Regions from separate parts of the Massilimicrobiota sp. An142 genome, predicted to be linked through region 1. Evidence: riboswitches for the same ligand, from Rfam matches in the RefSeq annotation. Region 1 holds a riboswitch; the other holds the start of a gene.
What was found. Region 1 has a riboswitch for lysine ahead of B5E87_RS08650 (transporter substrate-binding domain-containing protein). Riboswitches for the same ligand answer to the same signal wherever they lie in the genome.
Positions count from the first base shown of each region.

Region 2: it holds a riboswitch for lysine, as region 1 does, so the genes downstream of both, B5E87_RS13830 (ACT domain-containing protein) here and B5E87_RS08650 (transporter substrate-binding domain-containing protein) in region 1, are expected to answer to the same signal.

Region 1 covers NZ_NFLD01000018.1:29,250-39,427, reverse strand. The annotation lists tRNA gene B5E87_RS08720 (tRNA-Gly) at 327-400, opposite strand; tRNA gene B5E87_RS08715 (tRNA-Leu) at 406-488, opposite strand; tRNA gene B5E87_RS08710 (tRNA-Lys) at 496-571, opposite strand; tRNA gene B5E87_RS08705 (tRNA-Thr) at 579-654, opposite strand; tRNA gene B5E87_RS08700 (tRNA-Val) at 664-739, opposite strand; tRNA gene B5E87_RS08695 (tRNA-Glu) at 743-818, opposite strand; tRNA gene B5E87_RS08690 (tRNA-Asn) at 826-901, opposite strand; gene B5E87_RS08685 (hypothetical protein) at 985-1,326, opposite strand; gene B5E87_RS08680 (aminotransferase-like domain-containing protein) at 1,374-2,573, opposite strand; gene B5E87_RS08675 (hypothetical protein) at 2,676-3,014, shown strand; gene B5E87_RS08670 (hypothetical protein) at 3,025-3,375, opposite strand; gene B5E87_RS08665 (MerR family transcriptional regulator) at 3,418-3,897, opposite strand; gene B5E87_RS08660 (amino acid ABC transporter ATP-binding protein) at 3,977-4,720, opposite strand; gene B5E87_RS08655 (amino acid ABC transporter permease) at 4,729-5,451, opposite strand; gene B5E87_RS08650 (transporter substrate-binding domain-containing protein) at 5,455-6,282, opposite strand; lysine riboswitch at 6,347-6,516, opposite strand; gene B5E87_RS08645 (GTP pyrophosphokinase) at 6,608-7,669, opposite strand; gene lgt (prolipoprotein diacylglyceryl transferase) at 7,759-8,568, opposite strand; gene hprK (HPr(Ser) kinase/phosphatase) at 8,565-9,500, opposite strand; gene uvrA (excinuclease ABC subunit UvrA) at 9,511-10,178, opposite strand, start outside.
Region 2 covers NZ_NFLD01000049.1:691-10,868, forward strand. The annotation lists gene B5E87_RS13820 (BglG family transcription antiterminator) at 1-131, opposite strand, end outside; gene B5E87_RS13825 (metallophosphoesterase) at 202-1,188, opposite strand; lysine riboswitch at 1,354-1,523, shown strand; gene B5E87_RS13830 (ACT domain-containing protein) at 1,580-2,038, shown strand; gene dapA (4-hydroxy-tetrahydrodipicolinate synthase) at 2,049-2,945, shown strand; gene dapB (4-hydroxy-tetrahydrodipicolinate reductase) at 2,947-3,690, shown strand; gene lysA (diaminopimelate decarboxylase) at 3,703-5,013, shown strand; gene B5E87_RS13850 (LysR family transcriptional regulator substrate-binding protein) at 5,026-5,655, opposite strand; partial or broken gene B5E87_RS15740 (LysR family transcriptional regulator) at 5,695-5,796, opposite strand; gene B5E87_RS13855 (YczE/YyaS/YitT family protein) at 5,962-6,579, shown strand; gene B5E87_RS13860 (hypothetical protein) at 6,625-6,996, shown strand; gene B5E87_RS13865 (leucyl aminopeptidase family protein) at 7,142-8,524, shown strand; gene B5E87_RS13870 (GntR family transcriptional regulator) at 8,663-9,037, shown strand; gene B5E87_RS13875 (ABC transporter ATP-binding protein) at 9,041-9,907, shown strand; gene B5E87_RS13880 (ABC-2 transporter permease) at 9,901-10,178, shown strand, end outside.

The DNA.
Region 1 (10,178 bases):
TTGTTTTAATTAGAATGATAAGACGAATTATCAGAAACTTTTATAAGTGAACTACTATAAGACTGGAGTCTATCCAAATAATTTAATGGAAATTGTTTTAATAACATATACCTTTTCAGATTCTTTTTTAACATTTCAATAGTATCGTTTCTTTTTAACTTCAAATTTTTTTACTGAAACATCCATATATCAATCCTCCTTTTGAATTTAGGCACAAAAAAACTATGTTGATTACAACATAGCTTATAGCCGAACCACTGTTATTGAGTTTGCCAAAATAGATATTTAGTTGATATACTCAGCGTTTTTTTACTCTATTAATAAAATGGAGCGGGTGATGGGAATCGAACCCACGTAGTCAGCTTGGAAGGCTGAAGTTCTACCATTGAACTACACCCGCTTGTCTGGTGCGGATGACAGGACTTGAACCTGCACGCCGAAGCACTAGATCCTAAGTCTAGCGTGTCTGCCAGTTTCACCACATCCGCATATAAATGGTGACCCGCAGGCGACTCGAACGCCTGACCCTCTGATTAAAAGTCAGATGCTCTACCTACTGAGCTAGCGGGTCAAAAACATGGTGCCGGCTAAAGGACTTGAACCCTCAACCTACTGATTACAAGTCAGTTGCTCTACCAATTGAGCTAAGCCGGCATAAAAAAATGGTGGAGGTTAACGGGCTCGAACCGCTGACCCTCTGCTTGTAAGGCAGATGCTCTCCCAACTGAGCTAAACCTCCATATGGTGACCTGTACGGGATTCGAACCCGTGAATGCATGCGTGAAAGGCATGTGAGTTAACCGTTTCTCCAACAGGCCACAAAAATGGCGCTTGAAGTAGGACTCGAACCTACGACCGATCGGTTAACAGCCGATTGCTCTACCAACTGAGCTATTCAAGCATTTTTGATTGCCTAAATATATTATCATATCATTTCATGTAATGCAAGTCTTTTTTTAAAAAAAATAGAAGTCATTTTGACTTCTATAAATATTCTCCATTTTTACCCCAATTTTCAAACTCTTGAATTGAAAGATATTGCTGTTCCACAGGTATTTTTGTTATACGTTCAATTTCTTTTAATAATTTTTCAGCAAACTCTTTTTTATATTGATAATCTGTTGTATGAAAAAGCTGACAAGATATTTTCATACATTCCATTTCCTGTCCTCTAAAATACATGACTTGATTATCTTCAATATGAATCATTAAGTTTTCTTCTTTTTTATTAGGTAAAATAGAAATTAATTGACCAGCACTTTCTTTTAATGCTTTTTCTTGATTTAATGTTAATGTTTTTGTTGTTGTAAATGTTATATACGGCATACTATTTTTCCTCCCATTTATCCATTATATATAAACAGCTTTAAAAATTATGACGAAATAGATAACATTTCATATGTTATTTCACCTAAAATCTTCACTCCTTCTTTGATCTTTTCATTGGTTGGTGTTGAATAATTCATTCTAAAACTATGACATTCTTTCGTATCATCATCTAAGAATGCATTTCCTGGTACAACTGCCACATTCTTTTCCAAAGCTTTTTTCACAAATGTCAACATATCAACACTTTCAGGCAATGTCACCCAGATAAACATTCCACCTGTTGGTATTGTATATTGAACATCCGGATGAAAATGTTTTTTCATTTCATCAAGCATTAAGTGACATTTTTGTTTATAAATCATTCGAATACGTTCAATATGTGCATCCATATCATAATTTTGAAGATATCGTGCCATTACTTTTTGTGCCCAAAGATTAGAATGAACATCACTGGCCTGTTTGGCAACTGTCATTTTTTGAATAATCGTTTTTGGTGCTATACAACAAGCCACACGCATTCCAGGCGCAATAATTTTAGAAAGACTTGCTGCATAAATAACCAATCCATCTTCATCCAATGATTTTATAGAAGGAATAGCTTCACCTTCAAATCTTAAATCTCCATAAGGATTATCTTCTAAAATAAGAACACCATTGTCTTTAGCTAATTTTAAAATTTCTTTTCTGACTTCCAATGACATTGTCATTCCTGTTGGATTTTGAAAATTAGGTATCAGATACATAAATTTTGGTTTTGGCTCCATTTGTAAAGCCTGTTTTAAGGCCTCTAAATCTAATTGTCCATTTTTATATTCAATACCTCTTAAAACAGCACCTAATGATTTAAATGCATTTAAAGCTCCTAAAAAACTAGGATTTTCACAAATCACAACGTCACCTTCATTACATAATATTTTAGCCACAAATTCCATAATCTGTTGTGATCCAGAAGTAATTATCATTTGATCATCAGCTTTCATAACCTGTTCATGACGATTAAAAAAGTGTGTCGCTGCCTGAATCAATTCCTGATCTCCTTCAGTAATTCCATACTGTAAAACACTAATAGGCTCATTAGTCAATATATCTGCAGATATTTTTTCAATTTCTTCAACTGGAAATGCTTCCGCTGATGGATTTCCTCCAGCAAAACTAATCATCTTTGGATCAGATGTTGCCTTTAATATTTCTCTAATTGCAGATGCCTTTACATTTGACATACGTTTTGCAAATTGATATTCCATCATAAAACCCCCTTATCTTATTGTTTATTATAAACCAATTTCATGAGAATAACTAGATATTTATCTCAACTAGCGATATAATAGATATAGGTGGTGATAGAAATGCAAGTTATTGTCGTTGTTTTAAATAAACTTGACTGTTTAGATGATTTGCTTGCAAACTTAAAAAGAGCCGGGGTACGTGGTGGAACAATCATTGAATCTACTGGTATGATAAAGACAATAGATGATTCTGATGAAAGCTATCTTTTAGGATCATTACGTTTGTTTTTAGAAAATCCTCGTCCTGAAAGTCGCACTATCTTTTTTATCGTAGAAGATGGTCAGGTAGATTTAGTCAGAAAAACAGTTGATGAATCAGTTGGTGGCATTGATAATCCAAATACAGGTATTGTTTTTGGATTACCTCTTACATTTGCAGATGGTCTTATAAAAAAATAAAGTTTCGGCTTTATTTTTTTATTAACCGAAACTTAGAATCATAATAAAGATGAAGTTCCTGACAAACTCTTTGATTGAAATCCATGAGTTGTTGATAATATTGATGATACTCATCTGATAGTTCACACATGGCTGGTATCAAAATATCATAATACCCACTATCTCTTAATCTGATCTTCATCTGACGATTTGGATAACTCAGTATACGATACCACCATTTTTGTTGTAACTCATAGTTTTTGATAACCATTTGCTTAATGGATTCATATGCATCTTCTTGATTCATCAATTGATTTTTATATACATTGACATCATGCCATACTTGTTTGAGCTGCTTTTGATTTGTTTTAGAAATCCACATCAAAAAGCGATACGTCCATGGAATTTTGATATGAAAATGATCCTAAAAATCAATAATACGATCATAAGCATTCTGTTGTTTTTGTGTACGAATATGAATATGAAGATAAGGTAGAAAATGCTCATAGAACATATCAAAGAATGGCTGAGGAATATTGTCAGACATGATTTGACATATATCATCCAATGAAAAAGAGTCTTCTGTATTGTCACTTTCAATAAAATGATATAACTGTTTTAAACTTTCTTGTTGATAAGAAAGTTCTTTTTGTCTTTGTGTATAAATCTGTTGAAGATATTCTTTTTTCTGATTAGCATCTAAATCCAATAAACAGCGAATATCTGCAATAGAGATAGACCAGCTACGATACATCATAATTTCTTTTAATCTTTGAACATCTTCGTCACTGAACTCACGATATCCATTTTGATTTTTATAAACATGAAGTAACTGTTGTTTTTCATAATAATAAATGGCTTTTTTTGTCACATGACATTGACTGCAAACTTCCTGTATTTTCATATCTCATTTCATCTCCCATTTTCATCATAAACTATCCCCTTAGGTCAATGTCAACAAAAAAAGTATCATTTCTGATACTTTATCCATTTGCTTTTAAATAACGTTTTAAAAATGTTCGTGTACGTTCTTCTTGAGGATGTTCGAAGATTTGTTCTGGTGTCCCTTCTTCTACAATCACACCTTGATCCATGAAAACAACACGTGTTGATACATCTTTCGCAAATTCCATTTCATGAGTGACAACAATCATTGTCAAACCTTCATCAGCGAGTTCTTTCATAATATTCAAAACATCGCCAACCATTTCTGGATCTAATGCACTTGTTGGTTCATCAAAAAGCAAAACTTCAGGACTCATACATAATGCTCTTGCGATAGCAACCCTTTGTTTTTGCCCACCTGATAATTGTACACTGCTTTTATTTGCAAAAGCACTCATACCCACTTTTTCTAAATATTTGAAAGCCATTTGTTTTGCTTCTTCTTTATTTCTTTTTAAAACTTTGATTTGTCCAATCATACAGTTTTCTAATACTGTTAAATTGTTGAATAGATTAAATCCCTGAAACACCATACCAACTTTAGAACGATATTGATTCACATTAAAGTGACGATCTAAAATATCCTGGTCATGATATAAAATATGTCCATCATCTAATCTTTCTAATAAGTTAATACAACGTAATAATGTTGATTTTCCACTTCCACTTGAACCAATAATTGTCACAACTTCACCTTTATGTATATCAAAATTGATATCATGCAAAACTTCTAATTGCTTAAATCTCTTTTTTAAATGTTGTACTTGAATAATTGTATCCATAATATCTCCTAACTGCAAAAGTCCTTGCTTTGTTTTTCAGAATTCAATCTTTTTTCGATATAATTTAAAATAAAGGTACTGATTGTTGTTAAAAATAAATAAATGATTGCAGCAACCAAGAAACATTCAATATATTTCATATTTGATCCTGCCACAGATGTCGTCTGAAAATATAATTCTGTTACAGAAATAACATTCAGCATAGAACTGTCTTTGATATTAACAATCAACTGGTTCCCAATTGATGGAAATGTATTTTTAATAGCTTGTGGAAAAATCACTGATATAAGTGTCTGACTTGTTGTCATTCCTAAACTCTTTGCAGCTTCACTCTGTCCTGCATCAACAGATTGAATACCTGCACGAATGATTTCAGCCATATATGCTCCTGTATTAATAGAGATAATAAACAATCCAGCAACTAAAGGAGTCCAATTGAAAGCAGGCTTTAATAAATAATATAAAAACATAGCCTGTACCATCATTGGTGTTCCTCTAAAAACCCAGATATAAAAACCTGTAATCCATTTTCCTAAGCGTTTGAATAGACGACTGACTGATGAATCATAATCATTGATTTCAATAGCTCTTATACCACCTACAACTAACCCTATAAGAAAACCACAAACAGTTCCTACAACAGCATATAATAAAGTAATTTGAATACCGTAACTGAACAGAGACATATTTTCAACAAATATTTCCCATGCTTTTGCAAAATCAATACTCATAAATTATTCTCCTGCTGGCTGTCTATCAACAGCTTCAGTCATTAGTTGTTTTCTTTCATCTACCGTAATCTTATCTAAAGATGCCTGTACCTGTTTAAAGAATTCACTATCTCTTGTTCCTTCTTTTAAACCAATAGATACTGTTGTATCACATTCAAAACCTTTTCCTTCATCAAAATGTACAATTGTTAAATCTTTATTGGCTGCAACAACACCTTCAGCAACAGCCATTTCTGCAGTGATTCCATCCACATCTCCCTGTTGTAAAGCAACAACCATTTCAGGATAAGTGGCTTTTGCTGTAGCATGATGAACACCTTTGATCTGATCAATGACATCATCATAGTTTGTTCCTTTTTGCCCAACAACATTTTTACCACTGAATTGTTGAATATCTGTAAACTTTGCTTCTTCACCATCTTTACGTACAATCATAATCATACCTTCGCTATCGTAATATGGTGTTGTAAAATCAATACCTTCTTCTCTTGTTTCATTCGCTGTCATTCCAGCAATAATGGCATCAATTTCACCAGATTCCAAAGCCACTGTTAATCCATCCCATGATATTTTCTTAATCACAAGTTCTTTTCCTAAATCATCCGCAATTCTTTTGGCAATCTGTACATCATATCCATCAGCATATCCAGCATTACCTAATGATACTGTTGTATCACTTTCCTGACTTGTCTGCCAGTTAAATGGTGCATAAGAACATTCCATTCCCACAACAAACTGATCTTTATTGGCTGATGCCTGTTCACCACCACCACATCCAAATAAAGTCATTGCCATTGCCATAGCCACTAAAACTTTTCCTAATTTTTTCATATAAACCCTCTCTTTCTATATACATATAAAATAAAAGCCGTGCTATTAACACGACTTTAATGACCATATTAATAGCGCCTCTTCATTTTCATGAAGGAGTGTTATGAGTATTTCCCATAACCCCAAGATAGAGATTTGCCAATATCTATCTTTCGGCAATGATTACCTTTCCCATTCTTCTTCGTTTGCCAACTCCAAATGGTACTCTGATACACTGCTGCCTCTAATTCTTTTATTTTACGTTCTTTATGCTATACTCTTTTTCATGTCTTGTCAACTTTTTTCACATTTTTTCACAAAAAAATATGAATTCCTGCTGATTTTTTTAAGATACAGTCATCTGTTTTTCTTCAATAATTCCTTTTAACGTCTGTAATCGTTCAATACTTTCTTTGGTAAAGATATCTTCTGGATCTGCTGATCCTTCATTTGCTAACATAACAAGTGAAATCCAAACCAAAACATTATAAATATTAATCTTTTGATTTTCTTTATTGTTTTCAATACGTTCACGTGAAATCCATTCAATCTCTTTCATATGATTTTCTACAAAATCATCCAATTCATTAATATACGTATATCCCATATAATGGAATCTTTGAACCAGTCGAGATTGTGAAATCAGTTCTGAATCTCTTTCAAACTGAAATTGAAATTCTGTATGCAATTTTTCTAAAATATTATTAATGCGTGGTGATGTATTGACATATTGTGCCAATGAATTGGCATTGATATCTGTTTTTAAAACTTTTTCAATATGCACAATACCCTTATTATATTCATCGACTTCTCTTGCAATCTGTACAAATTCTTCATCTAACAATTCTAATGATGCTGAAAGACGTGTTAATCGTCTACGAATATCCTTAGGAATTTCATACTGTGATTTGTATCCTAGCCCATGTTCTATTTCTGCCCATGAATGTTGTAATGTCGTACGAATCTGTAATTCAAAAATAATATCTTTATACGCAGAATACTCAATCAATTGACATCTTTCATCATTAAATTTAATTAACAGATGCAAAGAATTATAACCAAAGTCAATACGATCATCATAATTTTTCTTTCTTTTATCATTATATTCTACAATATCAAAATTTTCTTTTACACAATCATAAATACGATCAACATCATTTTCAAATAAAGTAATAATACGACAAGCCACAACATCTGTAATTTGACGAATGTCCGTATATTTATTCTTATATGTGATTTTTTTCATTAATGCGCCTTCGCTTTTAATCCTAATCGCCATATTAGAAATACGAAAATGATGGGTATCAATAATACGTGTAAAAATATCTTCAATATCATGTTTCAAAGAACGATAAACGTCCTGATTATCATGATATTGTTTAATAATTTTCTTTGCAGAGTTATGCATAAAATCACCTCATATTTTCATTATACGCTCCTTATATGAAATATTCATGAACAAAACACATAAGAAAAAAATGTGGCTATATACCACATTTAACTCATATCAATGTAATGGACTTCTTTTCCTTTTAAATGAACATAAATGATTCCAATAAGACCAGCTATAATAAAAGCAATTGAAATCAATTGAGCCATACGAATTGGTCCAAACATAAGACTATCTGTACGTAATCCTTCAACTGGGAAACGCACTAAACCATAGAATAGGAAATAACTAAAGAATTGAACACCCTGGTGTTTTTGAAATCTTCTAATCACAAACACAATAAGCAAAAAAGCCATTATATTTCCCATTGATTCATATAAAAATGTAGGATGATGATATACCCCATTCATATACATATTATCAATAATGAATTGTGGAAGATGCAAAGACTGTAAAAATGATAAGCTAACTTCTCCTCCATATGCTTCATGATTGAAAAAGTTTCCCCATCTTCCAAGCGCCTGGGCAATCAATACGCCAGGCATAATGGCATCACCAGCCAGTAATAATGGAATATCATGCTTTTTAAAGAAATAATAACTATAAATCAGTCCTGCAAAGATTCCACCTTGAATAGCTAAACCGCCATGCCAAATAGCAAAAATCTCTAATGGTTGAGAAGCATACATTTCATCAAAGGTAAAAATAACATACCAGATTCTAGCACCGACAATTCCAATCAATAAGACTGCAAAGAAATAATCAGATAAAATGTCTTTGGAATACCCTAATTGTTTAAAACGGTATTGCCCTAAAAAATATGCAATACATGCACCTGTGAGAATACAAACCGCATACCACTGAATATGGATTGGTCCAATAGTGACAAAAGTTGAAAAATCTTCAAAGAATGTCATGATGATTTACTCTTAATATTGTCAAGAATACGATTGACAAATTCCTTGCTTGAATCAAATCCAGAATCTTTAAGTTGCATATTCATCACAGCTGCTTCTATAATAGCCGACATACTTCTTCCACCAGTGACTGGCACGACAATTTTAGGAATTTGGATACCCAAGATTTCTTCCATAACGTCATCTTCTTCCATACCAATTCTTGTATATTCACGTGATGGAAGCCAACGTTCCAACTGAATAATTAAATCAACATGATCTTTTGGTAATACTGAGGCGACCCCAAACATCTTAGAAACATCAATAACCCCAATACCTCTGATTTCTAATAAATTGCGTAAAACTTCTGGTGCACGTCCCACAATACCTTGACCAATATGGTAAAGTTCAATAGCATCATCAGCAATCAAAAAATGTCCACGCTTAATTAGTTCTAATGCAATCTCTGATTTACCAATACCACTATCACCACGAATCACAACACCTTTACCATAAATATTTAAAAAGACTCCATGCATCAATGTTTCAGCAGCTAAAGCTTCATCCAATGTTCCTGTTAAATCAATGGAAACACGTCCTGTCGCCTGTGTTGTTTCAAAAATTGGAAAATTTCTTTTGATGGCTATATTTTTTAATATTTCTGGACATGAATATCCTTTCGCAATAATAATACAAGGTGTTTCATCATTAGCCAGTTTAGAAAAACAAGCTAACTGTGATTCTTTACTCATTTCTTTCACGAAAGAAATTTCTTTTTCTCCAAATAATATAATTCTTCTAAAATCTGTATGTTTAAAAAATCCTGCCAATTCAAATCCTGGTCGATTCATTTCTGGCACAAAGACTTCTCTTTCCAAAGCTGATTCATCACCTGATATCTGATGAAATAAAGCTGGTTTCAATAAATCTTTGATTTTCACTGACTTTCCCATGTATTTCCTCCTACTCTAAAACCATTTTCAAGAAACGTCCTGTATGACTTTTTTGACATGCTGCGACTTTTTCTGGCGTTCCTGATACTACAATTGTACCACCATTGTCGCCACCTTCCAATCCTAAATCAATAATGTGATCCGCAACTTTAATCACATCAAGATTATGTTCAATCACAATCACAGTATCACCCTGTTCAACAATACGATTTAAAACTTCAATCAGACGTGCTACATCATGACTATGTAAACCAGTTGTTGGTTCATCTAAAATATATACTGTTTTTCCTGTTGCTTTCTTTTGTAATTCACTGGCAAGCTTCACACGCTGCGCTTCTCCACCAGATAATGTTGTGGCGCTTTGACCAAGTTTTATATAACCAAGTCCTACATCATAAATCGTTTGAAGCTTAGAACGAATACGTGGTAAATTATCAAAGAATGTTAAAGAATCTTCAATGGTCATCTCTAAGACATCATAGATAGTCTTATCTTTATAAGTCACCTGTAATGTTTCTTCATTGTAGCGTTTACCACCACATTCTTCACAAGGTACATAAACATCAGGTAAAAAATGCATACTGATACGTTTGACACCATCACCTTGACACGCTTCACAACGTCCACCTTTGACATTAAATGAAAAACGTCCTTTATCATATCCACGCATTTTTGCTT
Region 2 (10,178 bases), on a different contig from region 1:
GAAAGATGAATAATTAAGTTATCAAAAGAAACATCAGATATTTCAATATTGTGATCTTGAATAACCTTTCTCACAATATTTTCAATGATTTCTTTTCTATTTTCAAATTGACTGTCTAATTCTATAACCATAATACCTGTACCTCGCTTTTCATATGATATATTATTTGAATTCAAAAGTCTACCATAAAAAAATTTTTTCTTAAAATGAAACATATACTTCAACATATTCACAATTTGTCATAAATCTTATAGGAAATCCCCATGAACCATAACCACTGGAAACAATTAATGAATGATGATCTTGTACCAATAAACCATAATCATTATCATAAAGCAAATTGGTAATGACATTTCCAGGAAAAATCTGTCCAGCATGTGTATGACCTGAAAGCTGAATATCAGCATATTTTTGATTTTCTTTATATCGACCAGGGTTGTGATCTAAAACAATGGTTGGTAGTGAACTATCCATATTTTCACAAATTGTATCTATGGAAGTTGAAGAATGTAAACTGACATCTTCTCGTCCTATTATATTAAACAGTCCATCAATACATACAAATTTTTCATTTAAATAAGTGATTTTGTATTTTTGATAAAGTTTTTGACTAGATAGAGAAATGTATTTTTCATGGTTACCATCAATTGCATAAATACCATATTTGCAATGAGCAGCAGATAATATTTTTAATGTTTGTTCGATATAGTCTTGAGGAGAATTTTCATCAAATATATCACCACCCAAACAAATGAGGTCATATTGATTTTGATTTAATGTATCAACAAGATTTTTGATTTGTTGAGGGCTTGTTCCACTACCAATATGAATATCACTTATAAAGACTATTTTTAATGATGAAAGAGTCGTATTTTTAGGAATAGTGACATGGTAATCTGTGATCTCTTTATGAAAATGAGAGCTATATCCTAAACCAGTTATAGAAATAGATACAAGTAAAAGACATATTATAAAAAAAGAATGATGTTTATGATGAATGATATGACACCATAAATGATATAAACCAATCCATATAAAAAAACAAAAAGAGCATAGGATATAAAAATTTATTATATTGTTCCAAACAAACCATAAAGAGGATGTTGGTTGAAAAATGACTTCTATAAGAAGTGTTATGATGGCTATAAGTGTTAAAATAGATAAAGTATAACGCCAACTTTTTTTCATATGTTCAAATATACGAAGAAAATATAGAAAAGGTGTTATAATAAGAAATAAGGATAGGAGTGTATAAAATATAATCATCATAAAAACCTCTTTTCTTTTTTTACAAGTATAACATAATTGAACAAAAAATAAAGGTTGCTTTCAATGAAGTCATATGATAGTATTAAAAAAGATAGAGGTGCAAGAGTTAAGAGTTCTTTTATCAATAGATGCAACTAAAAAGAAGGAGGAACGATTGCCGAAGGGATAATTATTTGCATGTGATTATTGCCTGGGGGTATAGAGAATATCTATATCACTGTCACTTTGTAATGAAGTGGTGTGCTATTGCCTTAATAAAATAATATTTATTATTGCAATGGTACCATTGCAATTTTTTATTTTAAAGAAGGTGGAAATATTGAAATTGATTGAATCAGATCATCATATTATTCAAGTTAAATTCATGAATGTAGAAAAGAATTCATTATTTGTTGGAGATATTTTTCAAACCATTTCTTCAATGAATGTCAATATAGATATGATTTCTGAAGTGATGTTAGAAGATGAAATGCGTATTGATTTTACATGTAGTCAAGACGATCAGAAAAATTTAGATCGTGCTTTATCGTTGATAAGATCAAAACATCCACGTATGCAAATTTATCAAAATAGACAAGTTGCGAAAATTAAACTGGAAAGTCATGAAATGAAAGATGAAGTAGGTGTTGCTGCAATGTTATTTACATTATTAGGGAAACATCAAATTCCTTTACTTCAAGTCACAACATCAGAAGTATCTATTTCATGTGTGATTCCATTGGAATATGTTGATTTAGCTTTGTCAGAAATTCAAAATGAATATAAATAGGAGGAAAATTATGGAACCAATTTTTGAAGGAAGTGCAGTTGCGCTTGTATTACCAATGTTAGATGATGGAAGCATTGATTATGATGGCTTTAAAAGACAAGTGCAAAGAATGATTGATGGTGGAGTACAAGCTCTTTTAGTGAATGGAACAACTGGAGAAACACCAACAATTCATATTGATGAAGAATTTGAATTAACAAAGATTGTCATGGAAATGACAAAAGGAACAGGTGTGAAAGTGATTGCGGGAGCTGGTTCAAATGATACAGAAACAGCTTTGAAAAAAGCAAAGTTTGCAAAAGAAGTTGGCGCAGATGCTATTTTAGTTGTAACACCTTATTATAATAAGACAAGTCAAAGAGGTTTAATTGATCATTATACTTATATTGCAGATCGTGTTGATATTCCAATGATTATATATAATGTACCAGGTCGTACAGGAATGAATATTGCAGTAGATACAGTTGTAGAACTTGCTAAACATAGAAATATTAAGGCTATGAAAGATGCAACTGATAATATTGCTTATGCTATGGATGTTTTAACACATACAAAAGATTTAGATTTTGATATGTATAGTGGCTGTGATGATAATATTTTACCGTTTATTGCTGCGGGAGGAAAAGGGGTCATTTCTGTTTTATCTAATCTTTATCCAAGAGAAACAGAAAGATTTGCTCAAGCTGTGCTACATGGTGATATGGATTTAGCTAGACAAATGGCATATGATTTCAATGATGTCAGCAAATATTTATTTATTGATGTCAATCCAATTATGCCTAAGGCTGCACTGAAAAAAATGGGTGTATGTGGTGAAATGGTCAGAAGACCATTAATCCCAACAACAGAAAAAAATAAACAATTATTATTTGATGCTATGGAAAGATTTGAAAAGAAGGGCTATTAATATGAATGTATTGGTTTATGGTTTTGGTTTAATGGGTAAAAAAGTAACGCAAGCAGTGAGAGATAACGCCCAAATGAATTTAGTTGGTGTTGTTTCTCCTGTCTTTGATGCGAAAATTGATGAAAAAATGTATGCATCTTTAAATGAAGTTCATGAAAAAGTAGATGCTATTATTGATTTTTCGCATCCAGATAATTTAAATGATATTTTAAAATTTGGTGTTAGAAATCATTGTGCACTTGTTCTAGCAACTACAGGATATAGTGAACAACAAATTTTACATATTGAAGAAGCATCTTCACAAATTCCTATTTTTCAATCATATAACACATCTTTTGGTGTTTCTATGTTAACAAAGATTGTCAAAGAAGTAGCAAAAGAATTTTATGAAAATGGATATGATATTGAAATTATTGAAAAACATCATAATCAAAAAATTGATGCACCAAGTGGAACAGCTAAACTTTTATATGATGTGATTCATGAAGATATTGAAGAGACAAAAGAAGTTTATGATCGTTCTACTGTTCATCATAAACGTGAAAGAAATGAAGTTGGTATTCAATCTGTGCGTGCTGGAACAATTTTTGGTGAACATAGTGTTTTATTTGCGGGACATGATGAAATTATTGAAGTCAAACATACAGCTTTATCAAAAGAAGTTTTTGTACAAGGGGCTATTTCAGCATGTTTGAAGATTGCTGATAAAGAAAATGGTTTATTTAGTTTAAAGAATTTATATTAAAGGGGAAGAACAATGGTTTTACAGACACAGTTTGCTCAAATTAGGGATCGTAGTTTATATATTGATGATGTCAATGCAATGGATTTAGTTAAAAAATATGGAACGCCACTTTATGTTATGAGTGAAGGACATATAAGACATCAATTTGAAGAATTAAAAACAAAGTTTTTAGATAAGTATGATAATGTTTTGCCATTATTTGCTTCAAAGTCATTTAGTTGTTTAGAAATATATAAAATTGCTAGTGAATATGGTATTGGTATTGACTGTGTGAGTGCAGGAGAGATTTCTATTGCCTTAAAAGCTGGTTTTGATCCTCATAAAATTTATTTCCATGGAAATAATAAACTTCCATCTGAAATAGATTATGCGATAGCTCATGATGTTGATCATTTTGTGATTGATAATTTTTATGAGATAGAATTAATTGAAAAAATAGCAACTCAATACGATAAAACCATTTATGCAACTGTAAGAGTTGTGCCAGAAATTAAAGCTGGTGGACATGGATATATTCAAACTGGACATAAGGATACAAAGTTTGGTTTCAGTGCTAGAAATGGCATTTATTTAAAAGCTATCCAACAAATTGCCGATTCTACACATATTGAATTTGAAGGTATACATTGCCATATTGGTTCACAGGTTTTTGATTTATATGCTTATATCAGTGCTATGCATCGTTTTGTACGTTTTGCCTATGAAATATATGATCAATTAGGTATTATGGTGAAAAAGATAAATGCTGGTGGTGGATATGGAATTGCCTATACCAAAAAAGATGAACCACTAGAATTTGAAACAATCACTTCTGAAATCATGAATATTATTAAAGATGGTTATGATAAACGTGGTTGGGAAATGCCAATGGTACTTGTAGAACCAGGACGTTATGTTGTTGGTAATGCTGGAATTACATTATATACAGTAGGAGCAGTCAAAGACATTCCAGATGTTCGTACTTATATGAGTGTTGATGGTGGAATGACGGATAATATTAGAACAGCTTTATATGATGCACAATATGATGGTATTATCGTTAATAAAGCTTATGAACGTCGTGATACAAAAGTGACTGTTGCTGGAAAGGTTTGTGAATCTGCTGATATTGTTGTTAAAGACATTATGTTACCATATCCTGAACCTGGTGATATCTTTGCTCAATTTTCAACAGGGGCCTATCATTATTCCATGTCTTCTAACTATAATCAGTTACCAAAGCCAGCTGTTGTTTTTACATATCAGGGCAAAAGTAAATTAGTGATTAGAAGACAGACTTTTGATGATTTAATTGCTTTTGATGTACAGGAAGACTATCAATAAGAGGAAGAAACATTATTCTTTCTCTTTTTTGATACTTTGTAAAAATGCATTCAAACTTTTATTTTGAGAGTTTTTATGCCAAATCAGATAAATATGGAATTGTTGAGAAAAGTCTTTTAAAGGTAAAAAGCAAAGATATTTTTGATAAGCATAATAATCTTCAACAAATTGGGCTAAGATAGCAGTATCCTGACTAATAGCTAAATGCATGAAAAGAGTATCTAAATCATGGCTTTTAAAATCAGGATGACTTGTATCCATAATCACATGTGTTTGATTTTTTATATCAAAATAGTCTAAAGAAGGATATGAAGATAAAATATGATTTTTATTCATAGCAACAACAAGAGAATAAGAATAAATATGGAGATAATCAAACTGATCTTCAAAAGGAATAGGATCATGACCAACTCTAGCAGTAAATACACAATCAACTTTATGATTTTTTAACAGCTCTTCAATTTCTTGTCTAGAATCACGATAAAGGTGAATATCCATATGTTTATTGTGTTGATAAAAGTTCTGAATATTTTTAATCATAATGCAATGTTCAATGCCTTTTAAATATCCAATTCTTAATTGACCAAAATTTTCATGATGTAAATATTGAATCATTTGATAACATTCTTGATTTGCTTCCAAGACTTTAAGAGCACTTTTTAAAAAGATTTTTCCTTGTTGAGTTAACTGAACATGCTTTTTGTTTCTTATAAACAAATGAAAACCAAGTGTTTCTTCTAAATGTTTAATATGATTACTAACAGCTGTTTGAGAAATAAATATTTTGTAAAGTTTAAAGTTTTAGAAACTTCGACAAAGCATTTTAATTGTTGAATATTCATAGAAAAACTCCTTTATTATAACTTTTAGTTATTATATTATATCGTTTTTATATGAGACAATTATAATAAATTGATTAAAATAAGTATAAATTGAAGGAGTTAGATTATGAAAAAAATCATTATTTATATTATTGGTTTAAATTTTTTAGCATTAGGAATTGTATTGAATATTTCTACAGGACTAGGAGTTGCTGCATTATCAAGTTCCATTTATACAACAAGTCAAATATTTCATATATCATTAGGAACAGCCTCTATTATCTGGTATATTGTGTTTGTTGGAATACAATGTTTATTATCAAAGAAAATAACTAAGGAATACCTTTTAGAAATACCGCTATCTTTTGTATTTGGTTATCTTAATGACTTTTATGATTATATCATTCATATAGCACCATCATCTTTTATACATTCATTGTTACTATTATGTATTGCTTTACTTTGTATTTCTTTAGGCGTTTATTTGACAAGTGAAACAAACTTTGTATTGAATCCAGGCGATGGCATTGTGAAAACAATAAGTGAAGTTTTCCATTATCCTTTCTATAATGTCAAAAATATGTTTGATATTTCTATGATTTTATGTTCGCTTGTTTTAAGTTGGATAACATATAATCCTATTATGGGAATAGGCATAGGAACTATCATTTCAGCAGTTATGATTGGTAGACTTATTAAAGTCTGGCAATATCTTCTTCAAAAAAGATTATTTATTGAGGTATAAAGTTTTTATATATGTTCATAATTCACATATGAGGTGATAAACAATATGAACAATATAAAAAAAATCGTTTTTATTATACTTGTATGCATGTTATGTGTCAGTGTTGAAGCGAAAAGTGACATTCCTAAATATAAAATTATATCTAACAGTTATCAACAAACTGATATTCAAGACATGTATGATATAAAAAATCAATTACTAACAGATTATAAAGAATGGGTCAAAGGGGTTGATAATCCAGATCAGGCTTTAGCTGATCATCAGAGTGATTATCAGGCAACCTTTAACCAGGGTGTTTATACTATTGTTTTAGGAAAAGGAAATGGGAAAACCTTAACAGGAGATTTAAAGGTCAATTATTGTGAAACAACTGAAGATATAGAAACAAAATCCTTGATATGGGATTGGCTATTTTGATATGAAACAATATGTTTCATATTTTTTTATTCTCTTTAAAAATAAGAGAATAAGCAAATATTATAGGATTAAGGGTAAAATTAATGAATTATTTTATTTCGTTATCAAAAAGTGATATGATATATATCATAAGGAGGATTGTTTCATGAAACAGTTAAAACAACCAGACAATAAAATAATGATTTATCCGATCTATCACCATCAAAGTGTCTTGAATGATATATGTGATACCTTAGGATATGATATCAACACAACCATCAATAAAGACTTCAATCAATCCACAAAAGTCTATACACTTGGAAAATATGATTTTCCTTATATTCTTTTTGTTGGTCTTGGTGATGTTAGTGAACTAACTACAGCCAAACTTAGAAAGTTAGTTTTGAATATCTCAAAAAATATCAGTGAACCTGTTCAGCTGATGACTGATCATCTTGATGAAGGCATTGATAAGCATGCTTTTGTCAGAATATGGGTAGAATCACATATCATTGCCCAGTATCAGGAATGCAAGATTGGACATGATGTGAAAATGATAGCTGATTTGGATATTGTATCATCAGGATATGTTGAAAAGGATATCGAAACAGGAAGAATCTATGGAGAAGGTATCAACTATGCCAGAAGACTTGCCGATACACCATCCAATCTGATGACACCAGAAGACATGGTGAAAGAAGCTGTCGAACTGGCTAAGGCGTATAACATTGAATATACAATACTCAACAAGAGTGCCTTAGAGGAAATGAAAGCAGGAGGCATTCTGTCCGTCAATCAGGGAAGTCATATACCAGCCTACATGATTGTATTGAAGTATACGCATAATGGAAATGCACCGCATAAAGCCGTGATAGGAAAAGGAATCACATTTGATTCAGGAGGATACAACCTCAAATCAAACAGCTATGGCATGAAGTATGACATGTGTGGAGGAGCAGATGTTTTAGGAATCATGAAGATTCTTGCTGGTATCCAAGCCAAGACAAATGTTTATGGAATCATTCCAGTGACAGAGAATTTGGTGAATGGAAAAGCCTATAAACCACAGGATGTCATCACAACACTATCAGGAAAGACAGTCGAAGTCGTAAGCACAGATGCAGAAGGACGACTGATCTTATGTGATGCTATCACGTATGCACAAAGACTAGGAGCTAGTCATCTTATTGATTTAGCGACTCTTACAGGAGCATGTGTAGCTGCTTTAGGAGATGTTTATACAGGTGTTTTCGCTAATGATGATGCCTATTATCAAGAATTTGAACAAGCCATGAAAGCAGCCGATGAAAAGGGATGGCGATTACCAATGGATGATGAATATTTCGCAAAAATTAAATCAAATAGCGCAGATTTCAAAAATTCTATGGGAAAACCTGGTGCAGGAGCAAGCATTGCGGCTAATTTCTTGAATGCTTTTGTAGAAGAAGGTACAAAATGGATTCATCTAGATATTGCAGGAACAGCGGACAATGATGGTACTGGTGCAACAGGAGCTATGATAAGAAGTGTTGTTGAATTTATAAAATAAAAGATTAAGAATGTTTATGAAAATAAGCATTCTTTTTTTGTTTTTACTGTATATATACAGTATTGACAGATATAGAAAAATCATATATACTGTATATGTAAGATATGTACAGTATATATGATTACAAGGAGAAGATGCATGGAAATTATATTAAGCCAAACAAGTTCAAAGCCTATTTACGAACAAATTGTCTTTCAAATCAAAGCAATGATTATGAATGGCCAATTGAAACCAAATGATTCTTTGCCGTCTATGCGCAAGTTAGCAAAGGATTTACATGTCAGTATTATTACAACTCAAAGAGCCTATGATGAGTTATCTAAAGATGGATTTATTGTTGTTATTCCTGCAAAAGGAGCTTTTGTTGCAAGTCAAAACCAAGATTTTATTCGTGAAGAAAATTTAAGAAGAATCAAATCTTTAATTAAAGATGCATATTCATTGGCTCAGGAAAGTGGCATTTCTCAAAAAGTATTAATAGAAATGATTGAGGAAATAGACAAGGAGAAATAGTTTATGGATAATGCTATTGAAATTAAAAATCTAACAAAGAAATATAAAGATTTTATATTAGAAGATATATCAATTAATATTCCTAAAGGAACAATTGTAGGTATTGTTGGTGAAAATGGGGCAGGAAAATCAACTTTTATCAATGCTATACTTGGAATTGTTCAATCTCAATATCAGAAATTATCTTATTTTGGAAAAGATTTTCATCAATATGAAAAAGAGATTAAAGAAGATTTAGCTGTTATTTTTGAAACATCACATTATGATGTTGAATTAACTGCACAATGGATTGATCGTATTTTAAGTCATACGTATAGAAATTGGAATCATGAGTTGTATTTAAAATATTTAAAACAATTTGATATACCTTATCATAAGAAATTAAAATTCTTTTCTAGAGGAATGAAAATGAAACTTGAATTTGCTATAGCTTTTAGTCATGATGCCAAATTGCTTATTCTTGATGAGGCAACTAGTGGATTAGATCCTATTATTCGTGATGAAATTTTAGATTTAATTAGAGATTTTACTGAAGATGAGAATCATACAGTGATTATGTCTTCACATATTACCAGTGATTTAGATAAAATAGCTGATTATATTGTTTATATCCATCAGGGAAAATGTCTATTTATGCAGACTTATGATGATATGAAAGAAAATTATGGGATTATTCATGGGAATCAAAATTTGCTTGATACGTTATCTCATGATGATATTGTCAGTTATATAACTGAACCTTATAGCGTATCTATTTTGATACAAAATCGACAACAAATTCAAGAAATTTTTAAGGATTTAGAAATAAGTAGACCGACTATTGAAGAAATTATGTTATTTTATGCCAAAGGGGTGAAAAAACAATGCTAGGAATTATGATTAAAGATTGTTATGAAAGTTTTTTTATCAAGAAAAATCTAATAGGTATGATTATTTCATCTCTATGTTTAATCGCTATATTAATTTTAATGAAAAGTATTTATAGTATGATTCTTATTGTTGTTGTTGCCTTTCCAATGATTGGCATTTCAATATTACAGTATTCTATGGAGCAAGATGAAATATCCAAATATGATAAGATATTATTAACATTTCCTATCACAAAAGAACAAATTGTTCAAGCTAAATTTATATCTACTAT